DNA from 3 places in the Trichococcus shcherbakoviae genome. Region 2 is predicted to be linked to each of the others. Evidence: predicted binding sites of a transcription regulator. Region 2 holds the regulator's gene; each other region holds the start of a gene.
What was found. Region 2 encodes LexA, which represses DNA repair genes until DNA is damaged. Its sites were predicted from a motif close to CNAACANNTGTTNG; they were not measured.
Positions count from the first base shown of each region.

Region 1: a site for LexA is predicted at 1,983-1,996, ahead of uvrC (excinuclease ABC subunit UvrC). Genes of this name have one in related genera too.
Region 3: a site for LexA is predicted at 1,485-1,498, ahead of ruvA (Holliday junction branch migration protein RuvA). Genes of this name have one in related genera too.

Region 1 covers NZ_OY762653.1:2,287,596-2,291,641, forward strand. Annotated here, with positions in the region: gene ACKPBX_RS10945 (DegV family protein) at 1-11, opposite strand, end outside; gene uvrC (excinuclease ABC subunit UvrC) at 151-1,935, opposite strand; gene ACKPBX_RS10955 (MFS transporter) at 2,077-3,324, shown strand; gene ACKPBX_RS10960 (vitamin B12-dependent ribonucleotide reductase) at 3,649-4,046, opposite strand, start outside.
Region 2 covers NZ_OY762653.1:246,425-250,470, reverse strand. Annotated here, with positions in the region: gene recJ (single-stranded-DNA-specific exonuclease RecJ) at 1-1,350, shown strand, start outside; gene ACKPBX_RS01045 (adenine phosphoribosyltransferase) at 1,367-1,879, shown strand; gene lexA (transcriptional repressor LexA) at 1,966-2,589, opposite strand; gene ACKPBX_RS01035 (YneF family protein) at 2,832-3,062, shown strand; gene ACKPBX_RS01030 (ABC transporter ATP-binding protein) at 3,149-4,046, shown strand, end outside.
Region 3 covers NZ_OY762653.1:2,885,245-2,889,290, forward strand. Annotated here, with positions in the region: gene ACKPBX_RS13635 (ISLre2 family transposase) at 1-745, shown strand, start outside; gene msrB (peptide-methionine (R)-S-oxide reductase MsrB) at 1,001-1,426, shown strand; gene ruvA (Holliday junction branch migration protein RuvA) at 1,596-2,207, shown strand; gene ruvB (Holliday junction branch migration DNA helicase RuvB) at 2,213-3,226, shown strand; gene queA (tRNA preQ1(34) S-adenosylmethionine ribosyltransferase-isomerase QueA) at 3,243-4,046, shown strand, end outside.

The sequences.
Region 1 (4,046 bases), 880 kb from region 2:
AATATTTTCATCAGTAACGCCTCCTCTAGCGCGAGTTCTTTCACGGGATATTCCGTGGACTACTCTACAGTATAACACGTTTCGGCCGTTTGGAAAATTTCAGCGCTACGGCTTCATGAAGTGGGCCGGAGCGGAGTCAGGAACAATCGGTCAATCGTTCAATTCGCCGAGTTCCTCTTTGATCAGCAGCGCCGTCTTCTCGGGGATGCCCAATGCTTTGAGGTCTTCGTAGCTGGCTTCGCGGATGTTCTTCATCGTCTTGAAATGCTTCAGGATCTTCGTGCGGGTTTTCGGCCCGACGCCTTCGATCTGGTCCAATTGCGAAGCGATGCTGTTCTTGGCGCGCACTTGGCGGTGGAAGGTGATTGCGAAGCGGTGGACCTCTTCTTGGATCCGCTGCACAAGATGAAAGGCTTGGCTGTTCGGACTGAGTTCCACGATTTCATCCTTCTCGCCGAAGATGAGCGAAGAAGTCTTGTGCTTCGTGTCCTTGACCATGCCAGCCACCGGTATGTCCAGTCCGAGCTCGTCCTCAAGCACTTCCTTGGCGGCATGCACCTGCACTTTGCCGCCGTCCATCAGGATCAGATCAGGCATGGCGCGTCCTTCGCGCAGCAAACGGCTGTAGCGGCGGCGGATGACTTCCTGCGTCGTCGCGAATTCATTGCTGCCTTCGACAGTTTTGACTTTGTATTTCCGGTAGTTTTTGCGTTCCGGCTTGCCGTCCTTGTAGACGACCATCGCTGAGACCGGGTTGGTTCCCTGGATGTTCGAATGGTCGAACGACTCGATAATCTCCAGATATTCGATGCCGAGCGCCTCCGAAAGTTCCTGGATGGCGCCGACCGTCTTGTGGGTGTCGCGCTCGATCAGCATGAACTTCTCAGTCAGCGCCAGTTCGCTGTTCGTGATCGCAAGATCGAGGATGCTGCGCTTGCTGCCGCGGACAGGCGTGTGCACTTTCGTTCCGAGCGCTTCCTGCAGCAGCTCGGTATCGACGCCTTTCGGTACGAGGACTTCCTGCGGCAGGATGTGATTGGGATCCTGATAGAACTGCATGATGAAGGAAGCCAGCTCTTCCTCCGGCGTGTCGTAGCAAGGGAAAAGGGCAGCTTCGCGCTTGATGATCGAAGACTGCCGCAGCAGGAACACCTGGATCGACAGCCAACCTTTGTCCATATGGAAGGCGAAGACGTCGCGGTTTGTGTAGTCGCGGGACATGACCGTCTGTTTTTCGACAGTCGCCTCGATGTAGCTGATCTGATCGCGGTAATCGGCAGCCTGTTCGAAGTTCAGGCTGTCGGCGGCGCGGTGCATCTTTTCCCGCAGATCCTTTTTGATTTCCTTGACTTCGCCGTTCAGGAAAGCGGCGATCCGTTTGATCTGGGCATCGTATTCCTCTTTAGACACCTCATGGTCGCAGCAGCCGATGCATTGGCCCATATGGTAATAAAGGCAGGCGCGTTTGGAATTCTTGGCGCACTTGCGCAGCGGGTAGATCTTCTGGATGAATTCCTGCGTCTCCGTCGCCGCGTAGACGTGCGGATAGGGACCGAAGTAGATGCCGCCGTCATCCTCGACAGTCGAAGTGATGAGAAGCTGCGGATCCTTTTCGTTCGTGACCTTCAGATAGGGATACATCGTCCCTTGCTTCAGCTTGATGTTGTATTTGGGCTGGTAACGCTTGATCAGGTTGATCTCCAGCAGCAGCGATTCCTTGTTCGTTTTGGTGACGATCGTTTCGAACCGGTCGATGTCCGCGACCAACAGCTGCGTCTTGCCTTCGTGCTTGCTGTGGAAGTACGATTTCACGCGGTTCTTCAGATTTTTGGCCTTGCCGATGTAGATGATTTCGTCATCCTTGTCCCGCATGATGTAGCAGCCGGGCAAGTCGGGCAGCAACGCCAATTTTTGGTTGATTTCTTCTCTGCTCATCCGTTTCAATCCTTTTACTTTTAGTTGAGAATAGTATAACATGAATGGAAACATACGTTCAGCCGTTTGATTCCAAATGAAGGTGAACGCAGTCATTTTGGGGACACATCACCGTGCCCACAGCAAGGAAGTGAAAGTAGTGTGATAAAGAATATGAAATATGAAAAGTGGCAGCGTCAAACGGCTCTCTTTCTGGGCAGTCAGACGATTTCCCTGTTCGGCTCGTCGCTTGTCCAATACGCGATATTCTGGTATCTGACCTTGGAAACGCAGTCCGGCGTCATCATGACCTTGTCGACCATCTTCGGTTTTCTGCCGACTTTCTTCATCTCTCCATTCGCTGGGGTGTGGGCCGACCGCTATAACCGGAAGCGCCTGATCGTCCTTTCCGACGGCATCACCGCGCTCTCGACATTGGTGCTGGTCCTGCTGTTTTTGGCCGGGCAGCGCTCGATCTGGATTCTGTTGGCGACATCGGCCATCCGCGCGATAGGGGCGGGCATCCAGATGCCGGCGGTCGGCGCCATCCTGCCGCAGATCGTGCCGGAAAAGGAATTGACCCGGATCAACGGGCTCAACGGCAGCATCCAGGCCGTCGTCATGCTGGTTTCGCCGATGATCAGCGGCGCGCTTTACCAATTTGCGCCGATGGAAGGCATTTTCATGATCGATATCGTTACAGCGGCTTTGGCGATCGCCATCATGGTGTTCCTGCTGAAAGTCCCGACGCATGAAAAAGCCAGCCAGGAACAGGTCAGCAATTACCTGCAGGACATGAAGCTCGGCTTCCGCTACATCCAAAATCACGCCTTCATCAAAAGGCTGTTCCTCTATTTTTCGCTTGCCTTCTTGATGGCCGCTCCGGTGTCGTTCCTTTCCCCTTTGCAGGTGGCGCGCTCGTTCGGCGACGACGTCTGGCGCTTGACGGCGATCGAAATCGCCTTTTTCATCGGGATGATAGGCGGCGGCCTCTGGATCGCCTCATGGGGCGGCTTCAAGAACCGGATCCATTCCATCGCTTTTGCGATCGGAGCCATGGGCCTGTGCACTTTCGGGATGGGTGTCATCCCGAATTTCTGGATCTACCTCTTCCTGATGGGTCTCGTCGGCCTCGTCATCCCGTTGCTGAACGCGCCGAGCATGACGCTGCTGCAGGAAAAGATCGAGGAAGATTTCCTCGGCCGGGTCTTCGGTGTCCAAAGCATGGTCTCCAGTTCGATGATGCCGTTGGGGATGCTGATCTTCGGACCGCTTGCGGACCGGATGGCGATCGAAATCCTGATGGCCGTATCAGGCGCGTTGCTGATGGTCGTGGCCTTCTTCGCAATCCGTGACCGGGTACTGTTGGAGGCCGGCAAGCCGGAACCTTCGAACACCGGGAAAGAATGAAACTAAAGACTGGAGCTGCCGCATTTGGCAGCTCTTTTTTGTGCTTGTCCGATACTATGCGTTTATCGGACAAGCAGCGCCTGATGTATACGGCGGATGTCCGATACTTTGCGGTTATCGGACAAATAGTGCTCTAAGTGCTATGCGGTTGTCCGATATTTTATGGTTATCGGACAAGTAGCGCTTCAAACGCGACGCGGTTGTCCGATACTATGCGTTTATCGGACAACCGAAGCGCAAGCCAAGCAGAAAAGCATGATTGTCGGCAAACCACAAAGAAGAACCCGTCCAAAAATCAGACGGGTTCTTCTTCATTTGATCAGTTTATAAGCCGCATTTCAGCTGCGCGCCGCAATTGGTGCAAGTGTTGCAGCCGCCCAGATCTTCGACCGTACCTTGTCGGCAGATCGGGCAGGTGTCGCCGATTTCGTTGCCGATTGTGACATCGGTGGACGTGAGATTGGCTATCGAATCAACCAGGAAAGTCTTGTCCTTGTTGATTTTGACGTGCTCTTTCTCTTCCTCAAGCTTGGCTTCGTCATCCCAAACGTTTTCTTCGGCTTTCAGCGTCAGCACCTGCGAATCGCGGCTGCCGTCGACGTAGACCGTACCGCCCTTGGCTCCGCCCAGGTAAAGGCGTTCGTAGATTTTCTCGACTTGATCGACGGTATAGCCTTTCGGCGTATTCACCGTTTTCGAGATGGAGCTGTCGACCCAGCGCT
Region 2 (4,046 bases):
CAATCCATCCATGAAGAAGCCAGCGCCGAACTGGCAAAGAATGAAAGCATGCCGGATGTTGTCGTGTTGGGGAGCAAGAATTGGCACGAGGGCGTTCTTGGGATCGTGGCAAGCAAGTTGGTCGAAGAATTCGGACGCCCGGCAATCTTATTCCGCATCAACGAAAAAACCGGCATCGCGAAAGGGTCGGCACGCAGCACGGAAGCGTTGGATATCTACAGTGCGTTGACCGATTCAAAGGACCTTCTCGCGAAGTTCGGAGGGCATAAAATGGCAGCAGGCATGAGCCTTCCCGCTGCCGATTTGTCCGCCTTCACTGAAAAGATAAACAGCTACGCGGCTGATTATCACGATGCGATCGTGTTGGGCGAATCCATTTACATAGATGCCATACTGCCGCTTGCCGATGTCACGCTGCCGTTTTTGAAGGAATTGGAATTGCTTAAACCTTATGGGACCGATAATCCAAAGCCTATATTCGGCTTCCAAAATGTACCTTTGACGGACATCAGACAGATTGGTGCCGACAACAAGCATCTGAAGTTCAAACTCAAGGACAAAAACCTCTTTCTGGACGTGATCGGCTTCAACAAGGGGAGCATCAGCAACCACTTGAACGAAGCGGATGTCGTTTCCCTCATCGGGGAGCTTTCGATCAACGTTTGGCGGGATAGCGCGAAACCGCAACTGCAGCTGAAGGACATCAAAAACAAACATGTCCAGTTTTTCGACAAAAGGAGTTCCGTCATCCACGATTCGGTATTGGCTGTGGAAGATGCCTTGTATCTGTTTTCGACTTCCGGCATCATGAAACAATTTTATGAGCGCATCCCGAACAGTTCGAACGCCGCGTTGCTCACTGACAATACAGCGGACGCCTTGCAGGATGTCAGCGCCAGCAACCTGGTGCTTTTCGAGTGTCCTTTGAAGATGAATTTGCTGGCTGATCTTTTGAAGAGCAATAAGTTCGAAAATGTGTATGTCGTCTCTCATGAATCGAACAGCGTTTATGCTGATGGAATCCCTCCGAAAGACCAGTTTGCAAAGTTTTACCAATATATCCGTTCACATAAGGATATCGATGTGAGAAATCGGTTAGATGCCTTGGCAGAATACTTAAAAATCAAAAAAAATCTTGCCATTTTTATGATTCAAGTGTTTTTGGAGGCGGGATTTGTTACAATAGACAATGGTTTCATCAATGAGGTCAAAAACCCTGTCAAAAGGGCTTTGAACGACACTCAAGTATACAAAGATCGCCTGCAGAAAATGGAAGCTGAGAAGGTATTCATCTACAGCCCGTTTTCGCAGTTGACGAAATGGTTGAATGAACAGATGATGGTACAATAATTAGGAGGAACACAAAATGGATTTGAAACAATATATTGCTGATGTCAAAGATTTCCCGGAACAAGGCATCATTTTCCGCGATATTTCACCCTTGATGGCGAACGGAGAAGCTTACCGCTATTCAATCAAAGAGATCGTGAAATATGCCCAAGATTTGAATGTCGATAAAGTAGTCGGACCTGAAGCGCGTGGTTTCATGGTCGGTTGCCCAGTCGCTGTGGAATTAGGCTGCGGATTCGCAATGGCCCGCAAAAAAGGCAAATTGCCGCGCGAAACGGTGGAAGTTTCCTACGGACTAGAATACGGAAAAGCAACGCTGCAATTGCATCAAGATGCCATCCTTCCTGGAGATAAAGTGCTGGTTTGCGATGACTTGTTGGCAACTGGCGGCACTACAGCCGCAACCATCGAATTGGTGGAAAAATTAGGCGGAGAAGTCGTCGGTTTGGCATTCCTGATCGAGTTGTTGGATTTAAAGGGCCGTGACCTGATCCAAGGGTATGACATCTTCACGCTGATGGAATACTAAGAACAACAAACAATCCGAAAATGAATAGACGCGCAAAAAGGCTGCCAGTAGTTGGCAGCCTTTTTGCAACAATCGGGGACTATCCGTTAAATAATGTGGTTCCGGTACAGACCGACTACTTTCCCCAGAATGATGACGGAATCCAGGATGATCGGATCCATGCTCGCATTTTCTGGTTGCAGACGATAGTAGTTGTTTTCTTTGTAGAATCGTTTGCAGGTCGCTTCATCATCGTCCGTCATGGCTATGACGATATCGCCGTTTTCAGCCGTGGCTTGTTTTCTGATGATGACTGAGTCGCCATCGAATATGCCTGCGTCGATCATGCTTTCTCCGCGGATCTTCAGCATAAACAAACTTCCGGAAGCGGATTTCAGATCCGGCGGAACCGGGAAATAATCGGTTGCTTCTTCGACAGCCAAGATGGGAGCTCCAGCTGTGACGGTACCCAACAACGGCATTTTATCCGACATGATCCCGAGTTTGTCCAGACCTGCTTGGGTCAGTTCGATCGCACGTGGTTTTGTAGGGTCGCGTTGGATGAAGCCATTTTTTTCAAGCCGCGACAGGTGGCCATGCACTGTGGATGTTGAGGACAGTTTTACTGCATTCCCAATTTCCCTAACGGTCGGCGGATAGCCTTTTTCTTGGACTTCTTCATAAATGTATTGAAGCACTTCAATTTGGCGTGAATCTTTATTTTTAACCATGAGATCATCATCTCCGTAATCCTAATTTTATAAGTTTAGGATACCATTAATCATCCAAAAAATCAAACAGATGTTCGCATATTCTTGGGGATTACGCAAGAATATGCTCAAAATTCTCCCGAAACCGGCAACAGCTGAAGCGTTTTCGAAAAATCGCTAAATTTATGCGTGATTGCTATTTCTTTTTCTCATAATCTTTAGTACAATTAACGAATGAATGCTTTGGAAAGGGGGATGAATACGTGTCAACAACAGCATGGGTAATGATGGTCATTTTAGGAATAGTAATAGGCGCGGTTGGCGGATTTTTCCTTGCAAGACGTTATATGGTAAAATATTTTGAAGAAAATCCACCGATCAATGAAGAAATGTTGCGCTCTATGATGATGCAGATGGGTCAAAAACCATCCGAAAGAAAAGTAAAACAGATCATGGCTTCTATGAAAGCACAATCAACAAAGAAAAAGAAATAGACTAATGAAATAATATACAAAATGTGGATCTCTACGGTTCCACATTTTTATTTTGTCCGGATACAGGTAAGAAGGGAGTAATATACGTGAGTATTTTCAAAAAATTGAGTTGGTTTTTCCGTCAAGAATGGAAATCTTATTTTGTGGGCGTCTTTTTCCTGATCATTGTGGCTATTCTTCAGGTCGTTTCGCCGCGCGTTGTCGGAATAATCATCGATGAAATTGCCTCAGGGACCTTAACGATGGCTTCTTTGTGGAAGTGGTCGGCAATCATATTGATTGCGGGCATCCTGCAGTACCTTTTCCGTTATATTTGGCGGATGAAGATATGGGGCACTTCGGCAGAGTTGGAAAAGATACTTCGTTCACGATTGTTCAAGCATTTCACCGAAATGGACGCTGTCTTTTTCCAGAAATACAGGACCGGCGATCTGATGGCGCATGCGACGAATGACTTGAATGCGATCAGGATGGTCGCAGGCGCAGGCATCCTGACATTGGCGGATTCGATTTCTTCAGGCGGGATCACGCTTTTCACAATGTTCTTCTTGATCGATTGGCGTTTGACGCTCATCGCCATGATTCCGCTGCCGGCTTTGACGCTGGTGTCGAGGATTCTCGGACAGAAGATGCACAAGCGTTTCCGCAAGGCCCAAGCTGCTTTCTCTAATCTGAATGACAAAACGCAGGAGAGTGTATCCGGCGTGAAGGTCATCAAGACATTCGGCGAAGAAGAAGAGGATATCCATGATTTCGAGGCTATGACGAAGGATGTCGTCGCGAAAAATAAAGCTGTCTACTTGGTCGATGCCTTGTTTGATCCGGCGATCCAACTTATTTTGGGGCTTTCTTTTGCATTGACGATCATCTTTGGTGGCCGTTTTGTCGTGGAGGGCAGCATCAGTATCGGTCAGCTGGTTTCGTTCATCAGTTATATCGGAATGATGGCATGGCCGATGTTGGCAGTGGGCAGATTATTCAATG
Region 3 (4,046 bases), 290 kb from region 2:
TGTGTCATCGTTGAAATCAGCGAAAGATGCATGGGAGAAAGCAGCGATTTATTTAGGGAGTCATTACGATCTCAAAAATACGGTAGTCATTTCGAACACCGATGGTGGCTCAGGTTATCGGGCAGAGGACTGTGCCATGGCAATTGGTGTGTGTAAGGAACATATCCATCAGGTGGATCGCTATCACGTTCACAAAAAGATTAAGAGCCGTCTTTCTTGGTGTCCAGAGATGGAACTGCCGCTGAAAAAGGCCCTATGGTCCTATGATTGGGATTCGATTGCGATTGTGTTGGATACGATTGAAAGTAAAATCTCGCTAGAACAGGAGAAAGATCAAAAAGAGGAGTTACGACTTTTGGCAGCCTACCTAGAAAGAAACTGGGCGTATCTTCGTCCGTTAAGAGAAATCGAATCCTGCAAAGGAATCCGGGGAATTGGAAGCTGTGAAAGTAATCATCGACCTTACAGCTACCGAATGAAAGGTAATGGGAAATACTGGAGCCATGATGGCGCTCGGGCGATGGTCTCCATCATTGAAGGTAAGAAGATGGGAACCCTAGAAAAAGCGTTAACGGAGCCAGTACGTACCGTTCCGGAAAGTTTAGCGGTAAAACTGAAATTCGCAGTCAGAAATGCGTTAAAGAAACATTCTGGCAGAGAGAGGACACCCGCTAGACAGGCTGGTATACCAGCGATGAACGCGACCTGCAGCATGGGAATGATGAAGAAAATATTTGCGAGTTAATCAGAATTTTCTTCAAATCCTCCGGGAATACAGTGAATTACGCTTTTTGATTCACTGTATTCCCGGAGGGAAGGGCAAGCGACGCGCGCCAAAGCTTCAGGGACAATATTAAAACAATTTCAAATTGGCACTACAAGTAAGGTTTCTGAACTTTGCATAGAAAAGATTGACACATACGAACAAGACTTTTTTGTTCTGCTTTTTTTCATTTTTTGATATACTGGAGCAATGAAAAGAAAGGGGTCTGATCTCACTATGGACAATAAAGAGGAACAATTGAAGCGCTTGACGCCTTTACAATATGAAGTGACACAGAACGAAGCTACGGAAAGACCTTTTTCCGGCGAGTACGATGATTTTTATGAAAAAGGCATCTATGTTGATGTCGTGAGCGGAGAGCCGTTGTTCAGTTCTGCAGACAAGTACGATGCAGGCTGCGGTTGGCCTTCTTTTGCAAAACCGATTTCCACTCTGAAGGAGCTGGAGGACCGCAAACTGATGCGCAAACGCACGGAAGTCCGGAGCCCTCAAGGTGACTCCCACTTGGGGCATGTTTTTGAGGACGGCCCAGCAGAGTTGGGCGGTCTGCGCTATTGCATCAATTCGGCAGCCATGCGCTTCGTCCCTTACGATCAATTGGATGCGGAAGGCTACTCTGAATACAAACAATTATTCGAATAAGCAGCAAAGAAAAGTCCCAAGGCTACCGGTCCTGGGATTTTTCTTTGCTTGCACCTACCAAACAAATGTTCCCGCACAGAAGATGACGCAGCGGCTGTCATTTCCGTTCGGTTTTATGTTATGATAGAAAATGAATGACAATCAGGAAATGAAGAGTAGGAGCCAAATGATGTACGAATATATAAAAGGTAAATTAGTCTATGTGGGGCCGCTTTATGTGGTGCTGGAGAACGGTGGCATCGGCTACCAGTTGCTGGTCGCGAATCCTTTCCGCTTTTCCGGAAGCCTGAACCAGGAGATGACGTTTTACATCTATCAGGCAGTCCGCGAGGATGCAATCACACTCTTCGGTTTCAAGGACTACACGGAAAAGCAGTTGTATTTGAAACTGATCAGCGTCTCCGGAATCGGACCGAAGAGTGGCTTGTCGATATTGGCGAGCGATGATCATCTGGGTCTGATCCAAGCGATCGAAACGGATAATGTGGGGTATTTGGTGAAATTCCCGGGGGTAGGCAAAAAGACGGCCTCGCAGATCATCTTGGACTTGAAAGGCAAACTCGGCGAATTGCTGCCCGATACGTATTGGATGGAAGAACATCCGGTCCACGAAACAGCTGGCGGACAGTCCGCTGTATTGACGGAAGCTTTGGAAGCTTTGGCCGGTTTGGGATATTCGGACCGTGAAGTGAAGAAAATACTGCCGCTATTGGAAAAAGAAAACTATTCCAGCGCCGAAGAAGTGCTTCGTACGGCATTCAAGCTACTTTTAAAAGGGTGATATAGATGACAGCTGAAAACAGAATCGTTTCCGGAAATACGGAAGATCTAACAGAAGATTTGATTGAAAAAACATTGCGGCCTCAAATGATGGCGCAATATATCGGGCAAGACAAAGTGAAAAATGAACTGAAAGTGTATATCCAGGCCGCGAAAGCGCGTAGTGAAGCCTTGGATCACGTCCTGTTATACGGACCGCCCGGGTTGGGGAAAACGACACTGGCGATGGTCATCGCCAACGAATTGGATGTCCGCATCCACAGCACGAGCGGACCCGCAATCGAGCGGCCAGGCGATCTGATGGTATTGCTCAACGAACTGGAAGCGGGGGATGTCCTCTTCATCGATGAGATCCATCGCTTGCCGCGGATCGTGGAAGAAGTGTTGTACTCTGCAATGGAGGATTATTATGTGGACATCATCATCGGGCAAGGTCCGACAGCCCATCCGGTCCACTTTACCTTGCCGCCGTTCACGCTGGTCGGTGCCACGACCAAAGCCGGCAGTCTTTCGGCCCCCTTGCGTGACAGGTTCGGGATCGTTTCGAGGATGGAATATTACAGTCTCGAGGATCTCCGGCAGATCGTCCATCGCTCTTCGGATGTTTTGTCCACGAAAATCGATGAGTCAGGCGCTGTCGAAATCGCCTTGAGATCCAGAGGCACCCCGCGTGTTGCCAACAGGCTGCTCCGCCGGGTGCGCGATTTCGCCCAAGTCTATCGCGATGGCCTGATCACGAAGGAAATCGCCGACAAAGCTTTGTCCATTTTGAGCGTGGACAACAAAGGGCTTGATGATTTGGATCGGCAAATATTGACGACAATGATCCGATTCTATAATGGCGGCCCCGTCGGTCTTTCAACGATAGCCGCCAACATCGGCGAAGAAATGGAAACGATAGAAGATATGTACGAACCCTATCTGCTCCAATTGGGCTTCCTGCAGCGCACCCCGCGCGGCAGGGTAGCGACCCCTATGGCATACGACCATTTGGGGATCAAGTATGATACAGAAAAATAAGCGAGGTATTTTATCAATGAGGACAAGTGATTTTGATTTTTATTTGCCGGAAGAGCTGATTGCGCAGACACCGCTGCTGGATCGTTCATCATCCCGGCTTCTTTCCATGGACTCCAAGACTGGGGAAATCACGGACAAACATTTCACCGACATGGTGGAGGAGCTTCAAGAAGGCGACGCGCTGGTGCTGAACAATACACGTGTGCTGCCTGCGCGACTGCATGGCGTCAAACCGGATACCGGAGGGCATATCGAAGTCCTGCTTTTGAACAATCTCCAAGGGGATGAGTGGGAAACGCTCGTCAAACCAGGAAAACGGGTCAAAGTCGGGACAGTCATCTCTTTCGGGGATGGACGCTTGACTGCGGAAGTGACGCAATCGTTGGACCACGGTGGCCGCATTTTGAATTTCAAATATGACGGCGTATTTTTGGAAATACTGGAATCGCTGGGCGAAATGCCTTTGCCCCCATACATCAAGGAGACGCTGGATGATCAGGAACGTTATCAGACCGTTTACGCAAAAGAAGTCGGCTCCGCAGCTGCCCCGACAGCTGGGCTCCATTTCACGGCCGAACTGCTAGAGGAAGTAGCCAATAAAGGCGTCAAGATCGTCTATCTGACCTTGCATGTGGGCTTGGGGACTTTCCGTCCGGTATCGGTCGATGATATCGCCAGCCACGAAATGCATTCGGAATTCTACCAACTGACCGAAGAAGCAGCACAAGCGCTGAATGAGGTCAGATCCAATGGAGGCAAAATAGTGGCTGTGGGCACGACTTCCGTACGGACGCTGGAAACGATCGGCACGAAATTTGAT